4 regions of the Renibacterium salmoninarum ATCC 33209 genome follow, and region 1 is predicted to be linked to each of the others. Evidence: riboswitches for the same ligand, from Rfam matches in the RefSeq annotation. Region 1 holds a riboswitch; each other region holds the start of a gene.
What was found. A riboswitch is a leader RNA that binds a small molecule or an ion and turns the genes downstream of it on or off. The one in region 1 is predicted to bind S-adenosylmethionine.

Region 2: linked by a shared signal. The riboswitch ahead of RSAL33209_RS04370 (DUF1737 domain-containing protein) and the one ahead of RSAL33209_RS05960 (aminotransferase class V-fold PLP-dependent enzyme) in region 1 are both predicted to bind S-adenosylmethionine.
Region 3: linked by a shared signal. The riboswitch ahead of RSAL33209_RS06970 (bifunctional o-acetylhomoserine/o-acetylserine sulfhydrylase) and the one ahead of RSAL33209_RS05960 (aminotransferase class V-fold PLP-dependent enzyme) in region 1 are both predicted to bind S-adenosylmethionine.
Region 4: linked by a shared signal. The riboswitch ahead of RSAL33209_RS15730 (hypothetical protein) and the one ahead of RSAL33209_RS05960 (aminotransferase class V-fold PLP-dependent enzyme) in region 1 are both predicted to bind S-adenosylmethionine.

The regions. Positions count from the first base shown of each region.
Region 1 covers NC_010168.1:1,174,032-1,179,057, forward strand. The annotation lists partial or broken gene RSAL33209_RS05960 (aminotransferase class V-fold PLP-dependent enzyme) at 1-1,121, opposite strand, end outside; SAM riboswitch class IV at 1,172-1,285, opposite strand; gene hisN (histidinol-phosphatase) at 1,348-2,160, opposite strand; gene rsgA (ribosome small subunit-dependent GTPase A) at 2,207-3,304, opposite strand; gene RSAL33209_RS05975 (3-phosphoshikimate 1-carboxyvinyltransferase) at 3,280-4,647, opposite strand; gene RSAL33209_RS05980 (DoxX family protein) at 4,665-5,026, opposite strand, start outside.
Region 2 covers NC_010168.1:854,212-859,237, forward strand. The annotation lists partial or broken gene RSAL33209_RS04360 (O-succinylhomoserine sulfhydrylase) at 1-1,041, opposite strand, end outside; gene RSAL33209_RS04365 (rhodanese-like domain-containing protein) at 1,038-1,460, opposite strand; gene RSAL33209_RS04370 (DUF1737 domain-containing protein) at 1,457-1,669, opposite strand; SAM riboswitch class IV at 1,704-1,831, opposite strand; gene RSAL33209_RS04375 (ABC transporter ATP-binding protein) at 1,893-3,758, opposite strand; gene RSAL33209_RS15955 (carbohydrate ABC transporter permease) at 4,374-4,973, shown strand; gene RSAL33209_RS04385 (extracellular solute-binding protein) at 4,982-5,026, shown strand, end outside.
Region 3 covers NC_010168.1:1,368,312-1,373,337, forward strand. The annotation lists gene metX (homoserine O-acetyltransferase MetX) at 1-818, opposite strand, end outside; gene RSAL33209_RS20010 (homoserine O-acetyltransferase) at 850-1,005, opposite strand; partial or broken gene RSAL33209_RS06970 (bifunctional o-acetylhomoserine/o-acetylserine sulfhydrylase) at 1,002-2,315, opposite strand; SAM riboswitch class IV at 2,406-2,533, opposite strand; gene RSAL33209_RS06975 (VOC family protein) at 2,669-3,307, shown strand; gene RSAL33209_RS06980 (CPBP family intramembrane glutamic endopeptidase) at 3,401-4,153, opposite strand; gene RSAL33209_RS06985 (histidine phosphatase family protein) at 4,247-4,924, shown strand; gene efeU (iron uptake transporter permease EfeU) at 5,026-5,026, shown strand, end outside.
Region 4 covers NC_010168.1:168,646-173,671, forward strand. The annotation lists gene RSAL33209_RS00825 (MDR family MFS transporter) at 1-441, shown strand, start outside; gene RSAL33209_RS18385 (SRPBCC family protein) at 629-892, shown strand; gene RSAL33209_RS00835 (LOG family protein) at 889-1,992, shown strand; gene RSAL33209_RS00840 (VIT1/CCC1 transporter family protein) at 2,013-3,104, opposite strand; gene RSAL33209_RS15730 (hypothetical protein) at 3,258-3,521, opposite strand; SAM riboswitch class IV at 3,536-3,667, opposite strand; partial or broken gene RSAL33209_RS00850 (sodium:solute symporter family transporter) at 3,710-5,026, opposite strand, start outside.

The DNA.
Region 1 (5,026 bases):
ACGGCAAATTCCGCGGACAAGAACGCCGCAGCCAAGCCTGAATCGTAGCCTTCGATCGAGAAATTTACCACGCCGATGCTGCCGCCGCCGGGGTAACTATCGGTGTCTTTAAACAGCGTGTGTACCCGAACGCCCGGGATCTCTGCCAATGTCTCAATTAGCGTGCTTCGAAGCTGGTCTTCGTGCTCGCGCCAAGCAATCGGGTCCAGGTTAGCTAGCGCCTCGGCGGCCCGGGCCAATGTCGCGGCGCCCAAGACATTCGGCGTGCCGCCTTCATGCCTTGCGGGGCCTTCTGCCCAGCTGACCGAATCAAGTCGGACTTCGCGCACCGCACCGCCACCAAAGAGATTGGGTAGGCCGCCGTCGAGCCAATCAGGGCGACCAACCAACACGCCCGCGCCAAAGGGAGCGTAGAGCTTGTGGCCAGAAAAGGCTAGATAGTCAATGCCAGCGGCGCTGATATCGATGCGGCGGTGCGGAGCCAACTGCGCCGCGTCGACGACGATCCTGGCTCCGTGTCGATGGGCCAATGCGGCCAGCTCGGCTACTGGGAGAATTTCGCCAGTGACGTTTGAGGCGCCAGTGATAGCGAGTAGCGAAACCGGTCCAGCAGCAAACTCTGCTTCAAGTACCGAAATTGTCTCGGCAATAGTGTCCGCAGCGAGCACGCTTCGATGCGGTAGCGACTGCCAAGGCAGCAGATTAGCGTGATGCTCAATATCCAAATACAGCACGTCGCCCTGCGTTGCGCCGTCCGCTTCTGGCAGGCAACGAGCCAACAGATTCAGCGAATCAGTGGTGTTCCGCGTGAAAATCACGGCGTCGTCTGCTCGGCCACCGATAAAGGTTCGTACGATGTTTCGAGCATTTTCATAGACCGAGGTGCTGATTTGCGAGGCATAGCCAGCGCCACGATGAACACTGGCGTAATAAGGCAAGATTTCCTGCAAATACTCAGCAACCGATTCGATTGCCGGAGCAGAAGCAGCATAATCCAGATTGACGTACCGGGTTTGACCGCCGTGAATCAGCGGTGCTTGTAGTTCTGCACCCACAACCGGAAGTAACGCGGGCAGATCGATCTTATTCGGGGCGGGGTTTTCGACAGTAAGCGTGCTCATGAGACCTCGTTTAAAGAAAACCTCCACTGTTTGGCCGTGACAGGCCTGGAAGGTCGCGCTTGCCGGGACCACTCCGGTCCGGCCAGGTCGTCACCCGGGGCACCCCGCCGCGATAGGAGGGTTGCCGGCCAGCAAACCGGGGTTTAACGCTGGCACTCGTGACCTGAAACAAGCCTAAAGGAATCAGGCAGGTCTTCGCACACTGTTACGGAACACTGCTTTGTGCTTAGATCAGCGGATCCAGCTGTGGGTTCAGCAGACGCAATACTTCTGAGTGCAGAATTCCATTAGTGGCCAAGGCATTTCCACCAAAGGGGCCTTCCGTGCCTTCCAAGGAGGTGAATCTGCCGCCGGCTTCAGTCACGATGGGAACCAAAGCTGCCATATCGTGCAGGTTCAGCTCGGGTTCGCAGGCGATGTCTACCGCGCCTTCGGCAACTAGGCAGTACGACCAGAAATCGCCGTAGGCCCGGCTCCGCCAGGTGGAATCCATTAAAGTAGTGAATTCGGAAAGATTGCCCCGCTCACGCCAGCCCTTAAGCGAGGAATAAGACAAGGAAGCATCGGCTAGTTTTGACACGTTGGAGACTCGAAGTCTGCTCGCTGCAGCCAAAGATTTTCCAGTGAATGCACCGGTCCCTTTAGAAGCCCACCAACGTTTGCCCAGCGCTGGCGCACTGACTAACCCGACGACCGGCACGCCCTCATCTACCAAGCAGATCAGCGTGGCCCAGACCGGCACGCCCCGAACAAAGTTTTTAGTACCATCAATCGGATCGATGATCCACCGGCGGGATCCATGGCCGGAACTGCCAAATTCCTCGCCTAAGATCGCATCTCGCGGCCGAGACCTCGACAACTGGCTCCGGATCGCCTCTTCAGCGCTTTTGTCTGCGTCAGTTACCGGAGTCAGGTCGGGCTTGGTCTCAATTTTCAGATCGAGAGCCTTGAATCGGTCCATAGTCTGAGCATCAACGGAGTCTGCGATGACGTGCGCGAGGCGTAGATCATCGTTGTAACCTTGCGGGGCGAAGTTCATGCCTCAACGCTATCCTGAAATTTCAAGAATTCTGAGTATTCTTCGCTCAGTTCGAGCTCGTGCCTGTATTCGACGGACTTGCCAGCACTGCGGCAAGCAAACGGCGGAAGGATGCTAATCGTTCTGGTCCGCTTTCACCGGCGTTTCCCTCCGTAACCCAAGCGTCTAGCCCGCATTCGGGCGCCTCGGCGTCGTGCTTGCAACCGCGTGGGCAATCTTCCAAGCCCGGTAATAAATCAGGGAAGGCGTTCAAGATCCGGGCCGGATCAACATGCGCTAAACCAAATGATCTAATGCCAGGTGTATCAATAATCCAACTACCGGGCTGAGCTTCGGCGAGTGGCAGCGCAAGCGCGGATGAAGAGGTATGCCGGCCACGGCCAGTCACCAAATTTACGCCGCCGGTTGCACGGGCAGCACCGGTGAGTGCGTTGACCATAGTGGATTTCCCGACGCCGGAATGGCCAACCAGAACCGAGACTTTGCCATTTAGATGTTCGCTGAGTTTTTCCACTGCGTCATTCGCTAACGCTGCAGATCCAGTTTCTGCTTGAACGCCAATTGTTCGGCTGAGCACGATGGTGAAATCGAGCTGTTCATAATGTGCCAGCAATTCGGCTGGGTCTTTCACATCCGTTTTGGTGATGAGCAGGATCGGATCGAGCCCAGCATCGTAGGCGGCAACTAGTGCGCGGTCGATAAAACCGGTGCGAGGCTCGGGGTTTGCCGCAGCGACCACAATGACCAGCTGGTCCGCATTGGCCACTAACACTCGCTCAACTGGATCGGAATCATCAGCAGAACGACGTAACAGAGTTTTGCGTCCCTCTATCCGAACCAATCGAGACAAAGTGTCTGGCTCGCCGGAAGTATCACCGACTAGCGAGACGAAATCACCTACGACAACTGGTGAGCGACGCAGTTCGCGGGCTCGGGCGGCGATCAAGACGCGTTCAGTATCGAGTCCTTCGTCAACGATCGCGGTATAGCGGCCGCGGTCGACAGTGATAATCCGACCGATGAGTGCGTCAGAATACGCTGGTCGATCTTTGGTTCGCGGACGAGTTCCTTTTTTGTTAGGCCGAATCCGAACATCAGACTCATCCCATTCGCGGGCCACTATTGAGCCAACATCCGGTGCCATAGTTCGGGAAACTCCGGCATTGTCTTTGCTGTGGTCGCGATATTTTCGACGGCGACGCCGGGCACTGCAAGACCGATGATCGCGCCCGCAGTAGCCATTCGGTGGTCGGCGTAGCTGTGGAATATCCCGCTATGCAAGGGCTGTGGCTCGATGATTAGGCCATCGGCAGTCTCAGCCACGTGCCCACCGAGGGCATTGATCTCAGCCGCAAGAGCGGCAAGGCGGTCGGTCTCGTGCCCACGAAGATGAGCGATGCCGGTTAGTCTGCTGGGTCCCTCGGCCAAGGCACAGAGTGCAGCAACCGTAGGCGCCAGTTCTGAGGTGTCAGCTAGCTCTACGCCGCTAATGTGTGCGCCGCCAGTCACTATGAGCGTGTCGCCCTCCAGGACGACGTCGGCGCCAAAGGCGGTAAGAATTTCGCGCCAAGAATCACCGACTTGGCTTGTGTGAACTGGCCAACCCGTGATGCGGACCGTGCCTCTGGACACCAGCGCTGCGGCAAGGAACGGGCCAGCATTTGATAAATCCTGTTCGACGATGACATCGAAGGCTCGGATCGGTCCAGCAGCGACGATCCAATGATTCGGTACCGAATCATCTACCTCGACGCCAGCTTCGCGTAACAGGCGGACAGTCATTGCGATGTGATCTAGGCTCGGCACCGGCTTGCCAAGGTGTTCCAGATGCAGCCCGTTTTTGAACTGTGGCGCGGCAAGTAGCAAAGCTGAAACGAATTGTGAGGATCCCGAAGAATCGAGTGAAATATAGCCACCCTCGACGGATCCAGCAGCGTCGAGTACGAAGGGGAGGCTTTGCGGCAGAGCCGTGTTTTGGCTCGCGTCTTCGGCGGCGTGATCTTCTTGAACCGATTGGACAGATTGAACAGATTTGACCGGTCGAACAGCGACGCCTAATGAACTCAATGAGGTCAGCACCGGTCCCATCGGACGCAGCCGGGCATGTTCATCGCCGTCGAACTGGATTAGACCCTCAACGAGAGCGGCAAGCGGCGGCACGAAGCGCATGACCGTGCCAGCCAAACCACAGTCGATAGCAGTTTGACCGATTTTTTGTCCTACTTTGATCGGCGTTACCAGAAGGTCCGGACCGTAAGCGCCTTGCCCCGGCGTCTCCTTAATTTCTGCACCAAGCTGCCGCAAGGCTTGAACCATCAGGAGTGAATCACGTGAGTGCAGCGGGGCGCGAAGTCGGGAAGGACCATCGGCAAGCGCCGCCAAAACGAGATAGCGATTGGTTAGTGATTTAGAGCCGGGTACCGTGAGATCAGCCGAGATGGGCTTTTCTGCAACCGGGGCTGGCCATAAGTTATCGGATTCAAGCATTGTTCCGGTTTGGTTCACTATCCCTGCACCGCGTCAGAGATCGAGTTTGCAGTCTTTTTCAATTGCTTCTTGCCAGCCTTTTTGCCAGATTCGGCCAAATGCTCCGCGCGCCAGGCGAGGCCGGGCTTGCCAGCAGTATCAACAGATGCCAGTAAGACTCCGCCAAGCAGAGAGACGTTCTTCAGCAATTGCGTACGCTGCCACCGTCGGCCTTCAGCCGTGGTGGTGTCTGCTGAGCCGAACTCGGCTGTGGCGTTGACGGTTGAAGTAACCGCCAATAAGAATCCAGCGAAACGAGGGAGCTTTCCCACCGCGAGTAAAATTCCGGCGCCAAGCTGCACTCCGCCGATGGCCCGGGCTACGAGTTTTTCGTCTGCTT
Region 2 (5,026 bases), 320 kb from region 1:
AATATCGATAATCTTCAGCGCGTTGAGCAGCGAAAACGCCTGGTCCTTGCCGCTGCTGCCGGTTGCCCCGCGCCCGTTAGTACTACGCAGCGCGAAGGTCAGCACAGTGCCGCCGGCTTTCATTTGAGTGGCAGCCAGCTCGTACTACGGATGCGATTTGAGCAACGGATACTTGACCCATTCGACCGCTGGCTGCTGCTCCAAAAACTCGGCCAGCGCTAAAGCCGAAGCGGATGAATGATTCACGCGCAATGCCATCGTTTCCAGGCCCTTGGTCAACACCCAGGCATTGAACGAAGACAATGAAGGCCCGGTGTGCCGCATGAGCTGTTTGACCGGCCCATCGATGAATTCCTTGCTGCCCAGAATCGCCCCACCCATCACGCGGCCCTGGCCGTCAATGTGTTTAGTGCCGGAATAAACCACGACGTCGGCGACTAGGTCGGTGCAGCGTTGCAGCAGCGGGGTGGCGAAGACATTGTCCGCAACGACAGTTGCGCCAGCGGCGTGAGCCAAATCGCAGACCGCCCGGATGTCTACAATCTCTTGCATCGGGTTTGACGGCGACTCGAAGAACACCGCATTAGTCGGCACCGAAAGCGCTTCACGCCATTGGTCCAGGTCCAGCCCGTCAACGAAGACCGTCTCCACGCCCCAGCGCGGCAGAATTTCATTTAAGATCACGAAGCAAGAGCCGAAGAGCGATCGCGAAGCGACCACGCGATCGCCAGCGCCAAGCAGCGCACCCAATGCGACGAATACCGCGGACATTCCGGAGGCAGTCGCGAAGCAGTCTTCGGTGCCTTCGAGCAGCCGTAACCGCTCTTGGAACGTTGCCACGGTGGGATTTCCATAGCGCGAATAGACGAAGCGCTCGTCCTCGCCAGTAAAGGCACGCTCGGCGGCTTCAGCGGATTCGTAAACAAAACCAGAATTGGTAAAAATCGGCTCCGACGTTTCAAAGAAACCGGTTCGATCTAGGCCGCCACGCACGGCCTGCGTATCCGCGGACCATTCAGCCGCTGCGGGATTGAAGCTCATTCGCTCTGACCCTCGTTATGAGTCGCACTGGTCCAGGGCAGCTTGCGATTCTTCCAACCGTTCACGGTGCGATCACCGTAGGAATTTGGCACGCCTTCAAAGCCTTCAAGCACGTTGTATGAGATAAATCCAGCCTCGGTAGCGGTTTCAGCGGCCGAGATTGAGCGGGCACCAGAACGGCAGAGGAAGACCAGCTCTGAATCAGCTGGCACCGCTGCTTTTAGCTCAGCAAGGAACGCGGTATTCCAGACATTTCCGGCCAAGTTCCACTGCACAAACTTCGGCTCGACGGCGATTGAGGAAGTGTCCGGAACGCCAATGATCTGCCACTCGGCTTCGGTGCGCACATCGACCAAGGTGGCGCCGTCGGCTACTTTCTGCCAAGCCTCTTCCGGGGTGAGGTCTCCCGCGTAGCTCATTGCGCGCCATCGCTCAGTGCGTTGGACTGGGCCGCGTTGAAACCGGGCAAAATCACAGCTTGCGCGGCGATCGCGGTGCCATCATTTGAGGTTACAGCGGGACTGCCGTAGAGCACATAGCCTTCGGCGAGTGCGTCAGTCACCCTCTGACAGAACGCATGATCATCCGGACCGGTTAATAACCGGTAGATTAGGCGGGATTCAGCCATTGAAGACTCCTTTTGCAGTGGGTGCAAGAAGGAGTGAATCCGCTTGCAACCCGTGAACGTTGCCGAGTAGTCACCTGAGGCACCCCACCGGAAGAGAGGGTTGCCGGACAGCAACTCAGGGCAATGCGACGAAAATTCCGAAGCGTGCTGGCGCTCGTTACTCGAGAGCAAAATTAGCACAAATGCGCTCGGCAACCGGCATAGATGTGACTTTGTTTCGTAGCTACTCAGAAGCGGAGTTGATTTGCTCCGAATACAGTGCGGCATAGCGCCCTGCGAGTGCGAGCAGCTCTTGATGGGCCCCGCGCTCCACAATTCGTCCTTGTTCCACCACGAAAATCACATCTGCCCCGACGACAGTGGAAAGTCGGTGCGCAATGGCAACCGTGGTGCGCCCATGCGAGGCAGTTTCCAAAGCTGCCTGCACTACGCGCTCCGAAATCGAATCTAGTGCACTGGTAGCTTCATCGAGCACCAAAACTGCAGGATCTTTGAGCAGCACTCTGGCGATCGCAATTCGCTGCTTCTCGCCGCCGGAAAGCCGGTAACCGCGCTCACCAACCAAGGTGGCAAAGCCATCGGGAAAGCTCATGATGGTTTGATAAATGTTTGCGCGCTGCGTCGCCTCGTGAAGTTCTGCATCAGTAGCCTCGGGCTTGGCGTAACGGAGGTTCTCGGCAATGGTGGCGTGGAAAAGATAGGTTTCTTGGCTCACAATGCCGATACGGGCAACCAAAGAGTCCTGCAAGAGATCCTTCACATCACTGCCGCTAAAACGGATCTGGCCGGAACTAGCTTCGTAGAGCCGGGGGATCAAATAAGAAATGGTGGTTTTGCCCGCCCCAGAGGATCCGACAAAAGCGGAAAACTGCCCCGGCTCAATACTGAAGCTGACGCCGTCTAGGGTGGGGCGTTCACCAGCCTGCGCATCTGGATAGGCGAAGCTGACATCTTGAAATTCAATGCGGCCCAGTTCGCTCAGTTCCCGCAACGGATGGGCGTCCGGACGATCTTCAATCGCCGGTTTGAGATCGAGATACTCGAAAATCCTGGAAAACAACGCGCCCGACGTCTGCAGATCAAGGGCCACCCGCATCAGACTCGTCAGCGGAAACAATAATCTCGCTTGGACCGTAGTGAACGCCACAATCGTTCCGGCGGTGATTGCTTGCGCGCCAGCATCAACCAGTAAGCCAGCCACGAAATAGACGATTGCCGGAATCGAAGACAAGAAGATCGTGACGATTGCAAAGAACCACTGACCGCTCATTGCTTGGCTTACTTGCAGCCGGATCTGGTTCTTGTTCTCGGCAGAATAACGCTGTACTTCAGCCCCTTGCATATTGAAGCTCTTTGAGAGCAATATTCCAGAGACGCTCAAAGTTTCCTGGGTGATGGCGGACATCTCGGAGAGTGATTCCTGGGTTTTTGTGGCTATCCGAGCACGAACCCGGCCCACTTTCCGTTGCGCGATGACCAGGATTGGCATCAAGACCACGGCGACTACCGTCAATTGCCAATTCAGCAGCAACATAGCCACGAATGCCGCGATTACGGTCACGGTATTGCCGAGAATCGCTGAAACCGTATTGGTCAATACGCTTGCCACGCCGCCGACGTCGTTTTGCAGCCGCGATTGAATGACTCCGGTTTTGGTGCGAGTAAAGAAGCTCAGATCCATCGCCTGTAGGTGCCCAAAAAGTCGCACGCGGAGTGCGCCCATGACCTGGTTGCCCACTGAAGCTGTGAGATATGTTTGCCAAACACCCAAGAGCGCCGAACCGATGTAAACCAGGATCATCGCACCAACAATGAGGCTCAAGACCGGCAAGTCCGGTTTGCCTGATCCAGGGAAAAGGCCGTCATCGAAGGCGCGTTGGGTGAGCAGCGGGGGTACTACCGAAAGGGCGGCCCCCACCAAAACCAGAACCGCCGTGATGACCAAAGCGCGGCGATGCGGAGCAAAAAGACTGTAGACCCGGCGAAACAGATGCTCGATGACTGGTGCCTGCGCATTAGCCGCTCGCTGAGCTTCCTCGTCGCCGCCGCTCAACCGTCCTCTGGCACCTACCGCTCGCATCCCGCTCATAGTCCAGAGCCTATCCTGCAGTGACGACAAGCTAGTCTTCAACTGCGTCGTGAGCTACCTAGCGAACTGCTGACAAAGTTTCCCTTGAATTCGCCCTGAAGCCTTGCGCCCGAAAGATGATGGACAGAGACTGAAATCTTGGTCGACGGCCGAGGGCTGTCGATTTTGAACAGCCTCATTTCACTGCCTTGGAGTGCCGCGTGGCTATAGCGCTGAGCAAAACCAGATCTGACCGATCTGGTGCAGCCAAAAACGGCTCCGCGAACGCTCGAATCCCCAAAATGCGTAAGTCCTCCGGTCTGCGTTCTCTGCTGGCCTACTTCTTCTTGTTGCCAGCGCTGGCGATTTTCGCGGTTTTCGCGATCGGGCCAACGGTCTTCACTTTTGTGATGAGCGGGTTCAAATGGAACTGGCTCAACGCATCGCAAAACAAGTTCAGCGGCCTGCGAAACTATCAAGACATGCTTGACGGTTCAGCCGATCCGCCGTTCTTTCAGACCCTCGGCGTCAGTGCATATTTTGTGCTGGCCATGGTGGTCGGCGGCACTGCGCTCTCGCTCGGTCTTGCCTTAATTACTGCGCACTGCGGCCCGGAGCTGGTCCAACCGAGTTTTTGTGGCCGCCCGCACTGCGGTCTTTCTAGCTCACGTCACGCCACTGGTTGCCACCTCAATTGTTTGGGTGTGGATCTTCAACCCGCGTTATGGGCTGGCGAACCTGGTGCTGAGCTGGTTTGGCATTCCGAATATTGATTGGCTAGGCAACTCGACCTTCGCGATGCCAGCGGTGATTATCTACTCGCTCTGGCACGAAATTGGCTTCATTACCGTAATTTTCTTGGGTGGTCTAACCACCATGTCGCCAGAACTTTCCGAAGCCGCCAAATTGGATGGCTGCAGCCGTTGGCAAGAATTCTGGTACGTGACTTTCCCGCAGCTGCGGCCGTTCATTGTATTTGTCGTGGTGATTTCTTCGGTGTCTTCGCTGCAGGCATTTACCCAATTCTTCGTGATGACCAATGGTGGCCCGGACGTAGCCACGCTTGGTTTCCAGCTCTACCAACAAGCCTTCGTGTTCCGGAAGACGGGGTACGCTGCCGCGCTCGCCGTCGTCCTTTTTGCCATCACTGTACTTTTGTCCATCCTGCAATTACGCAGTACTCGATCAATGAATAGCCGGTCTCTCGACCGGAAAACTCGCACTGAGAAAAACTAGGGAGAAGCATGTTTTTTGCAAAAAAGCGTTCGACGGCGGTCGGCACCTTCGCA
Region 3 (5,026 bases), 190 kb from region 1:
TGTGCGGGTAAATACAAGCGATCTGAACTCACCGAGGCAAGAGTGAACCTCACGCTAGCGGCGGCAAGAAGCGCTTGTTCAAGACCACCCCGGCCGCGCCCCACGTCATGACTCATCAAAGCTTCGGTCAAGACAATGTAGCTATTAGCGTCAAACCGCTGCACCAATTTAGTCGCTTGATGGTCTAAGTAGCTTTCCACCTGGTAACGGTTCAGTTCCGGCTGCTCGCCCCGCTCAAGAGAAATCGGTTGCTCGCCACCTTGCGCCGCTCGACCAAATCGATGGCCCAATTCAGCTTCTGAACGATACGAAATATGCGCAATTCGTCGCGCCAGCCCCAGCCCAGCCAGCGGCGGTCGACCCGAATAATAGTCACCGCCGTCGAAATTGGCGTCCTGCCAGATAGCGAGGACCTGAGTCTGCGCCAAAGCGATTTGCTCCGCGGTACTTGCTCCGCACGAGGCCAAGATCACTGCCTGACGCAGGCGGTCGGGAAACTCTGCCGCCCATTCCAGCGCCCTAGCGCCCCCCATTGAACCACCAATCACGGCATGCCACTGCTGGATGCCCAATGCATCCGAAAGCACTGCCTCTGACCGCACGCTATCTCGCAATGTTAGGTAGGGAAAGCGCGAGCCCCAAGGCACGCCGTCGGGCGCTAACGACGACGGACCAGTGCTGCCATAACAACCGCCCAGAATATTCGCTGCGACCACGAAAAAGCGGTTGGTATCGATAGCTTTTCCGGGGCCGACCAAACCGTCCCACCAGCCATCCTCATCGCTGTCTCCCCTGGCAACATGCGTGCTGCCGGTCAAAGCGTGCTGAATAAGAACCGTAGTTGAAGCATCAGCGTTGAGTTTGCCCCAGCTTTACATAGGCCAAAACCACTGCCGGGATGCTCGCGCCGGATTCGAGCTCAACATCACCGATCAACTGATATTGCAAAATGCCATCGGCAAAACTCTCTGCTGCGGTCTCCGCAGAAACTTCCAATGCCGTCAAGACTTTGCCGCCCGGAAGCCTGCATCCAAATCAGCCAAAATATCGTCAATGTGCTCCAGCCCAACCGATAGCCGGGCCATTGATGGGCTGACGCCGCTCGCGAGTTGCTGCGCTTCGCTCAGTTGCGAGTGCGTTGTGGACGCCGGGTGAATGACCAGCGAGCGGACATCACCAATGTTGGCCACGTGCGAATGCAATTCCAGTCCGTCAACGAACTTTTTGCCCGCTTCAACGCCGCCTTTGATTTGAAAAGCGACTACCGCACCGGTGCCACGAGGCCCATATTTCCGGCTGCGCTAGTACCAGGGGCTAGATGGCAGGCCTGCGTAGGCTACGGACTCGACGCTGTGATGTTCACTGAGCCATTGGGCGACTTCGACGGCGTTGGAAACATGCCGTTCTACCCGCAGGCTCAATGTTTCCAAGCCTTGCGCAATCAAAAAGGCGTTGAATGGCGAGACCGCTGAGCCAAGATCGCGCAGCAGCTGAACTCTGGCCTTGAGGATATATGCCAAATTGGCACCTAGGGCACTACCCACACCCAAGTCCCGGGCAAAAACCAAGCCGTTATACGACTCATCCGGCGTATTGAATCCGGGGAACTTCTCCGGATCCTTCGCGTAATCAAACGTGCCGCCATCGACTATGACACCCGCGATAGCCGCACCATGACCACCGAGATACTTCGTCGCCGAATGCAGTACGACGTCCGCTCCCCATTCGAGCGGGCGAATCAAATAGGGCGTGGCAAGCGTCTTATCGACAATGAGGGGCACGCCAGCTTCATGCGCGACGGCGCTAACACCTTCAATGTCCAGGATGTCCTGGCGCGGGTTAGAAACCACTTCGCCAAAGAGCAACTTGGTGTTTGGCTTTATTGCTGCACGCCATTGATCCAGGTTGTCCGGATCGTCAACAAAAGTTACCTCGATCCCGAACTTCTTGAAGGTGTGAGCAAAAAGGTTGTAGGTGCCGCCGTAGATGCTCGGGCTAGAAACAATGTGGTCGACGGCCTGAGCAATATTGAGCACGGCAAGAGTTGCAGCGGCCTGCCCCGAAGAAAGCAGCAGCGCGCCAACGCCGCCCTCAAGATTCGCAATGCGCTGCTCAACGGCGTCCTGGGTGGGATTGCCGATTCTGGTGTAGATCGGCGCCAATTCAGCGAGCGCAAACCGATTTGCCGCACTTTCAGCGCTAGGGAAAACAAACGAGCTTGTTTGATAGATCGGCAACGCTCGCGCGCCAGTAACTGCATCTGGTTCTTGGCCGATGTGGATTTGTCGTGTTTCGAAAGACCAACCATTACTCATAGGGCTGGCTCCTTTTCTGGAAAGGGCCCAATAATCAGCAGCGGCCGGACGGTGGCCAGAGATACCCCGTTCAACCGGGTGCGATGCATCGACCCGCGCTTGCCTCTACCGGTTGGTGGAGGCCAGGTCTTCACCCGGGGCACCCCGCCGCGGTGGAGGGTTGCCGTCCAGCAAGCCGGGGCAGGCGTCTGGTCAAGACATTGCTGGCACTCGTGACCTAAAACAAGTTTGCGCAAGCAAAGCTCATCAGTTCAAGTCCATGACGGGGTGTGACGTTTTTTGGCCAGCCCCCACAGCTGTTGCTTAGGTCACCCTAAGTCGAGACAGGGGTCACAAAGTGCAAGGATATGGGCATGCGCATGGATCACGTTTCTTACGCTTGTGACCCCGATGGACTAGCTGCCACCTCGGAGCGGATTGTCACGGCACTCGGCGTCAAAGCCGTGTGCGGAGGCGTACACCCTCGCTTCGGTACGCGGAATATGATCATCCCGCTCACCTCGCGCCACTACCTCGAAGTTGTCGAAGTCCTCGACCACCCTGCTTCAGATAAAGCACCCTTCGGCCAAGCCGTGCGTGCTCGCTCCAACGCCGGTGGCGGTTGGATGGGCTGGTGCGTCGAAGTGAACGACCTTTCGCCTTTTGAAGAACGGCTTGGCCGCTCTGCAGTGCCTGGTAACCGAAAGTTCCCAGACGGTCGCGAGCTTGTTTGGCAGCAAATTGGCATCAAGGGACTCATCGCCGATCCGCAGGTGCCCTACCTGTTGAAATGGGAGGGCGATCCAAGCCTGCACCCGTCTCAGGCAGAGCCCAGCTCTGTGATTTTGTCTAGCCTTACCATTGCCGGCTCGGCTGAACGGGTCACCGAATGGCTTGGCGAGTGTGTGGACAAGCCGCTCGAAGACGTTGCCGTCGAATGGATCGCTCCGCACGGAACGCCGGGCATCATGAGCGTGACCTTTGAAACAGCGAACGGTCCAGTAACCCTCTAATTTTTTTCCATCCGTTGAGTGTCGACTTATGGCGAGTTTGAGTACGATTTATTCGCCACAAGTCGACACTCGACGTTTGTTTAAGGGTGTTGATCAGCCGAAACCTAGTTGCCTACCGAAAGTGAACGCGGCAATGTCTAATAAACTATGCGCGATCACCAGCGGCATGACTCGCTTCGTCTTGGTATAGAGCCAGCCAAAGACCAGGCCCATCGCAACATTGCCAATAAACGGTCCGAAGCCCTGGTACAAGTGATAGCTGCCGCGCAAAATTGCGCTGGCAATAATCGCTGGCCACAGCCGCCATCCCAGCTTATTCAGCCGGTCCAGCAAATAGCCGACGACGATTACCTCCTCCAAAACTGCGTTGCGGATCGCGGAAATCACCAGCACCGGCACTGTCCACCAAAATTCCTGCAGCGAATTGGGCACGAGTTGCGCGGTAATTCCCAACGCCCGGCCAATCGCATAGAGCCCAAGTGACGGCGCACCGATGAGCACCAATAGCCCCACACCCCACAGCAAATCGCGACCCGGCTTAGCGAAAGTGAAGCCGATCGCGGTGAAACCACTTCGGGCTGGTTTCCAGAGTAAATAGAGCACTAACGCCAAAGGTATTAAGGCGAAGAAGTTGCCCAGCAGCTGATACGCCAGGTCAAAGTATTCGCGATTGTTTTTGCTGGTATTCAAGGTGGCCGTGGCTTGGGCGATCGGACCTCGGCTGAGGTTATCGATCAAATTGACCACGGCATAGACCGCAGATTGGCCAAGAGAAAGCCCCAGCACAATCAAAATTTCAACACGCCAACGCTTGCGTAATGCGCTGGGTGGGCGGCGAACAGACATGGCACCATCCTGCCTCGGCATCCTTGTGCAAGCCGTTACGACACCCGGTGCGCAACAGAACCGAGCACAGATTTCGAACACTAGACTCAGATCATGAGCGCACCCCGGCAGATCTTGATGCTCCGACACGGTCAGTCTGAGGCGAATCGAGACCAGACCATTTACAACCGCGTGCCTGATTACCGAATACCGTTAACCGATATTGGTTTAGCTCAAGCAACCGCGGCGGGTGAAAATATTCGACGCCGTCTTGATGGCCAACAAGTCTGCGTCTACGTCTCCCCCTATTTACGCGCATATCAAACCCTGGAAGCTCTAAACTTGGGCAACTTGGTGGAACGGGTCATCGAAGAACCTCGGCTTCGGGAGCAGGACTGTGCAAATTTTCAGAATCCTGCCGAGATCGCAGATCAAAAGGAGCTTAGGAACGCCTACGGGCATTTTTTCTACCGATTCCGTGAAGGCGAATCGGGCTCGGATGTTTACGATCGGGTGTCGTCGTTCTTGGAAACTTTGCATCGACATTGGCAGAAACCTGATTACGCCGCCAATACCTTGCTGGTGACGCATGGACTCACCATGCGCCTTTTTTGTATGCGCTGGTTTCATTGGTCCGTTGAGTACTTCGAGTCGCTCAATAACCCGGAAAACGCGGAAGTGAGATCACTTCTTTTCGACGACGGGCGTTATCGCCTGGACTTGCCTTTTGAACAATGGAACGCTGTCGCACCCGGCCAGACGGTGCTGGATAGCCCCCGGGTAACGTGGTAATACGTTATGAGCGCATGACTTAATTGGCCTGAGACAACGGCCAGAGGGTAGCCTTACCTATGTTCTGAACGATTTGGAACCTAGCTACCGAGAGAACGCTCT
Region 4 (5,026 bases), 1.0 Mb from region 1:
TTGTTCATCAAGGAACGTGCGCTGCGTACCACCGTTGAGCTCAAGGAACCGGTTGCTGATGCACCGTTAGTTCAGCAGAGCGAGCCCGAGCTTGACCTTGATCAAGAGTTTGCTGAGGTCCTCAGCGCAACAGGCTCGATTCCAAAGGTGGGACCAACACGTTTTGCGGAAGCTACGCAACCCGGAAAACGAGTGCTACTCATCGAGGAACCAGTGGCGCAAAAGCTCGCTGACACTCAGCAGCAACTGCAGCTCAGCACTGCTATGTCTGAGGTGCATCGGATATCGGCAGAACAACAGGCCTTGCAATCACAGCAGGCGCAAACTGCTCGAGGGCTTATTGAATTGGAACGGCAGCTAGCTGCCGAACGGCGAATTCAGCAAGCGGCAGCACATTATCTGGCTAGCCGGGCAGGCCGGGAGGACGGCCAGCTAGGCTGAGTTCCATGGCTGACCGATACTTCATATCCCGTACCCGTCTTATCCCGGCGATGCCGGAGCAAGTCTTCGACTTACTTGCCCACCCCGCGATGCACGAAGTTATCGCGGCTCCGACACCGTCAAAGGAGTGCAACCTAACGGTCCGGAACAGCTCAGCGCCGGAGCCAGTTTCGGCATGGATATGAAAATGAAGGCTTCCTACAAGATCATGAATCACGTGGTTGAGTTTGAAGAAGGTCGTCGGATCGCTTGGCGGCATTTTTATGGTCACATTTGGCGCTACATTTTGGAGCCGGCCCAGGGCGGAACTCTCGTGACTGAACAGTGGGATGCGCGTAATATGCGCGGAAAACTGGGTTTGCGATTGACTGGGTTTACTCGCAGACACCCAGGAAATATTGAGCGCACCTTGCTACAAATGGCTGAGTATTTTGGTCAGGAAACCGCGTGAATGTTCGTAATGTTGAAGTAGAGTCTTTGGCGCAGTTGCACGAACTTCTGGCGGCTAAGCCGACGTCCATCAAGGGTTGGCATGTGCAGTCATTGGATCTGCGTGGGCTGAACTTTGACGGAGTTGACGTCTCCGGTGCGGTATTTCTGGGTTGTCGGTTCAGCCCAGAGGCTGAGGCTCGATTTCGTTCGCAAGGTGCGCTGATTTTCCCGATTATCCCGGACGTGCCATTTGACGCGTATCGAGCTCGGCTTTACTCGGGTTCTGAGCTTTACACCGGCCTGCGCGATGGGTACGAACAAAGCGTCGATGGCCAGATATATCAGTGGACGCTGACTTCTGAACGCAGTTTAGATTCCACGCTAGCCACGGCAATGCACGACCACGCGATAAGCGATGCCCTTGATGATCTACTCACGAGCGTTAACGCCGATGGCGCAGGGCTGGGTGAAAAAGTGGTTGGCGTGATGGGCGGGCATGAAGCAGCCCGGGGGAGCGCTGCTTATCGCACCGCGGCAGAGTTGGGTGCCCGCCTTTCGCTGGCCGGGTTTACGGTAGCCACTGGTGGCGGACCCGGCGCAATGGAAGCTGCAAATCTAGGCGCTTGGCTGGCCAACGAGTCGGCAAGTTCACTCGAATGGGCAGTGCAGCATCTCAGCACCGTACCGGACTTTCGCCCCTCGGTTGCGCGCTGGGCGCGCACGGCCCTAGACGTCGTCGAACGTTTCCCCGGTGGCCCGATCAATTTAGGAGTTCCGACCTGGTTCTACGGACACGAGCCGCCAAATGTCTTTGCCAGCAGCATTGCAAAATACTTTACGAATTCGGTCCGCGAAGCGGTGCTTTTAGAGCGTTGCCGGGCCGGAATCCTGTTCTCGCCTGGTGCCGCTGGAACCGTACAGGAGATCTTCCAAGACGCATGTGAAAACTACTATGCCGCGGCCGAGCCGGTGCCGATGGTGCTCTTAGGCAAGCGCTATTGGACCGAAGAACTGCCCGTTTGGCAGTTGCTTCAGCGCCTTGCCTCTGATCGCGGTATGGCTGAGCGAATCTTGCTCACTGATGATCAGCAAGCGGCTGTCGATTTCTTGGGCCAATAGCTAGCCTTGGCGGCCGGGTATCAACCGGTAACAGTGCCGAAAAGCAGCCCCAGCAGATAGGTGGCAATTGCTGCACCAAAGCCGATCAGCAACTGCCGAACTCCGCGCGCCAGCGGCGGTGCGCCAGAAAGCAAACCGACTACTGCGCCCGTTGCTAGCAGCGCCAACCCAACCAGAACTGCCGCCACCAGAATCGCGCCGATTCCGGTCATGCCGAAGATGTATGGCAGCACCGGGATAATTGCCCCCGAGGCGAAGAAGCAGAAGCTAGAAATCGCGGCGCCAAATGCGGTGCCAATAGTCTCATGATCCGGTGCAGCAGATTCCAGATCGGGCTGGAGCGAGAAACTCGGATTGCAGTCGCACTCGAATTTACCCATCCGTTCGGCGGCCCGGTGTTCGGCCTCCTCTTGACTCATGCCGCGGGCGCGATAGGCCAGTACCAACTCATTTGCGTCAATGTCCAAGGCTTTCGCCGCCGAGAGTGTGATCTGGGTTGGCCGCGAGGCGTCGAGCAGCTCGCGCTGCGAACGCACTGACACGTATTCTCCCGCGCCCATGGACAACGCGCCGGCAAGTAAGCCAGCAATGCCAGCGAGCAGCATAATATTCGGTTCGGCGCCCGCTCCGGCCATGCCCATCAGTAGCGACAGATTGCTGACCAGTCCGTCGTTAGCGCCGAAGACTGCGGCGCGGAACGTGCCGGAGAGACGATTGCGGCCGCGCGTTGCCAGGCCCCGAACAACTTCTTCGTGGATTGCCTCATCAGCTGCCATGGCGGCAGTGGCATCGTGGTCTTTTGAATACGGCGAATGGGACTCGGATCGTTGGGCCAGTGCCAGCACGAACACTGAGCCGAAGTGCCTAGCGAGGAAGCCTAGGATTCGGTTGTTGAGCGAGGCTTTCCGCTTCTTGTCAGCGTGTTCGCCAAGTAATTTGAGCCAGTGCGATTCATGCCGTTTTTCCGCTTCGGCAAGGGCCAGCAGAATATCGCGCTCCTCGCCGTCGCGCTTTGTTGCCAGGGCGCGGTATACCGAAGCTTCGGCACGCTCGTCGGCCAAGTACGTCTGCCAACGTTTTATTTGTGCTGTGGTGGGGGCGGTCTCAGCCACGTTATCTCCTCGGGTCAGCCCCAACTTTAGCTGTTATTTCCGGGGATTTTCGGCTGGGATTCCTTAGTTTGGAGCTTCGGTGCACCTCAACCTTCAACGAAGGTTTGGCGATAGCCAGCCGACTTTGCGATAGCAAGAAGACCGGCTTCCTTGCTATCGCAAAGTCGGCTGGCTATCCTGAGTCGGTGCCAAGCTGAATTCCATTTCCTGACCATTGCGCAGGCCGGTTCGAGCCACCGTCACGGTCAGCGTGAGCCGTTCGCCGTCCCAGCGACTTGGTCGCACAGCATTGGCTAGTGCGTTGAGCAATGAAGTGGGTTTGGCGACCCAGAAACTGCGCCATTCGCCGTCGTAAAGGAACGCAACGGTGCCGAGATTGACCTCGACGGCGGGGAGAACAAAACGAATGCCAGACACGGGCGTGCCTTCCGGGAGTGCTCTTACCCGCCGGGTTTGTCTCGTGGCCCGCCAGGTCGCTTCCTCATCCGAGCCACCCTTGAACATGGGGTTGGCGTGCGGCCAGTCGGAGCTGTGCTGTGACAGAGCGACCGCAACTCATGAAGCACTCCCACTCTAAACCCGGGAACGGGTAGCACCGCGTAATATTACGCAGTCTCCTTTTCTCGTGCTGAGTCCGGAGTCACCGCGCCTTTGACGCGCGAATTCCAAATGCTCATCGTGGCAGCTGAGGTTCGCGGCGTCGCAAGTGAGACCACCAGGTAAACCAGCAAGGATGACCCCAGGCCAAAGTAAATTGGTTCATTCGCGTAAATACCGTCTTCGCTGGCAATAGCGCCGGTGCTGAACAAAATGAGAAGCAGCACGGTAACGACGGCGCCCACCGCCATCGAGGCTGCCGCAGCGATCCCGGTCCCGCGTTTCCAGACCAGGCCGCCGATGATCGCGACGAGCAGCCCGCCGACCAAGATGTCTTAAGCGATAGTCAGCGCGGCAACCACGTCCTTGACTGAGATTGCGACCAGAATGGCAACTACACCCAGGCCAAGTACCCACAAGCGGTTTGCGCGCACATCGTGTTCTGGATTGTCACTGTCTTGGGTATTGGCGACTTTGCCAAACCAGCTGGCGATAAATGGCAATACGTCTGCTCGCGCCACCGCAGCTGCCAACACCAGTCCGCCGAGTCCGATGGGCAGCAGATTCGCGGCAACTTCGGCGTAGACGGCATCTTTGCCGCCGGTCGCAATATCGATATTTGGCATCGCCACTCGAGCTGCTATGCCGATCAAAGCACCGGCAACGCCATACAGAATGCAGTAAATACCAGCGGTCGTGCCGCCCCAGCGGGCTACCTTCGGCGATTTTGCCGTGAAGACGCGCTGCCAGATATCCTGACCGATCAGCAAGCCGAGCGTGTAGACGACAAAGTAGGTGATGATCGTTTGCACGCCGATGCCATCGATCTGGAAAAAGCTTTCTTTGACGCGGTCCTTGATCGAATCAAAGCCACCCTGGTTTCCCGCGGCAACTAGCGCAAACGGCAACATCAGGCCAAAGACGCCCAAGGTCTTAACGACGAACTGGGCCATATCGGCCAAAGTAATCGACCACATGCCGCCGATGGTTGAGTAAACCAGCACGATGGCTCCACCCAGGGCAATGGAAACCCAGCACTCCCAACCAAACAACACCACACAAATAGTGGCGTAGGCGCGAGTCGAAGTAGTACAGAGCATCACGGTGTAGGCCAGCATCACGATAGAAGAGGTTTGGGTCGCTGTGTGTCCGTAACGCAAGCTCAGCATTTGCGAGACGGTGTAGATCTTCAGCCGCTGGATAGTGCCGGCAAAAGCCAGACTGAGCACTAACACGCCAACGCCAATTGCCAATTGCCACCACGAGCCACAGCCCGGAGAGGCCTTTGCTATAACCCAGGCCGACGCCACCAACGGTAGATGCAC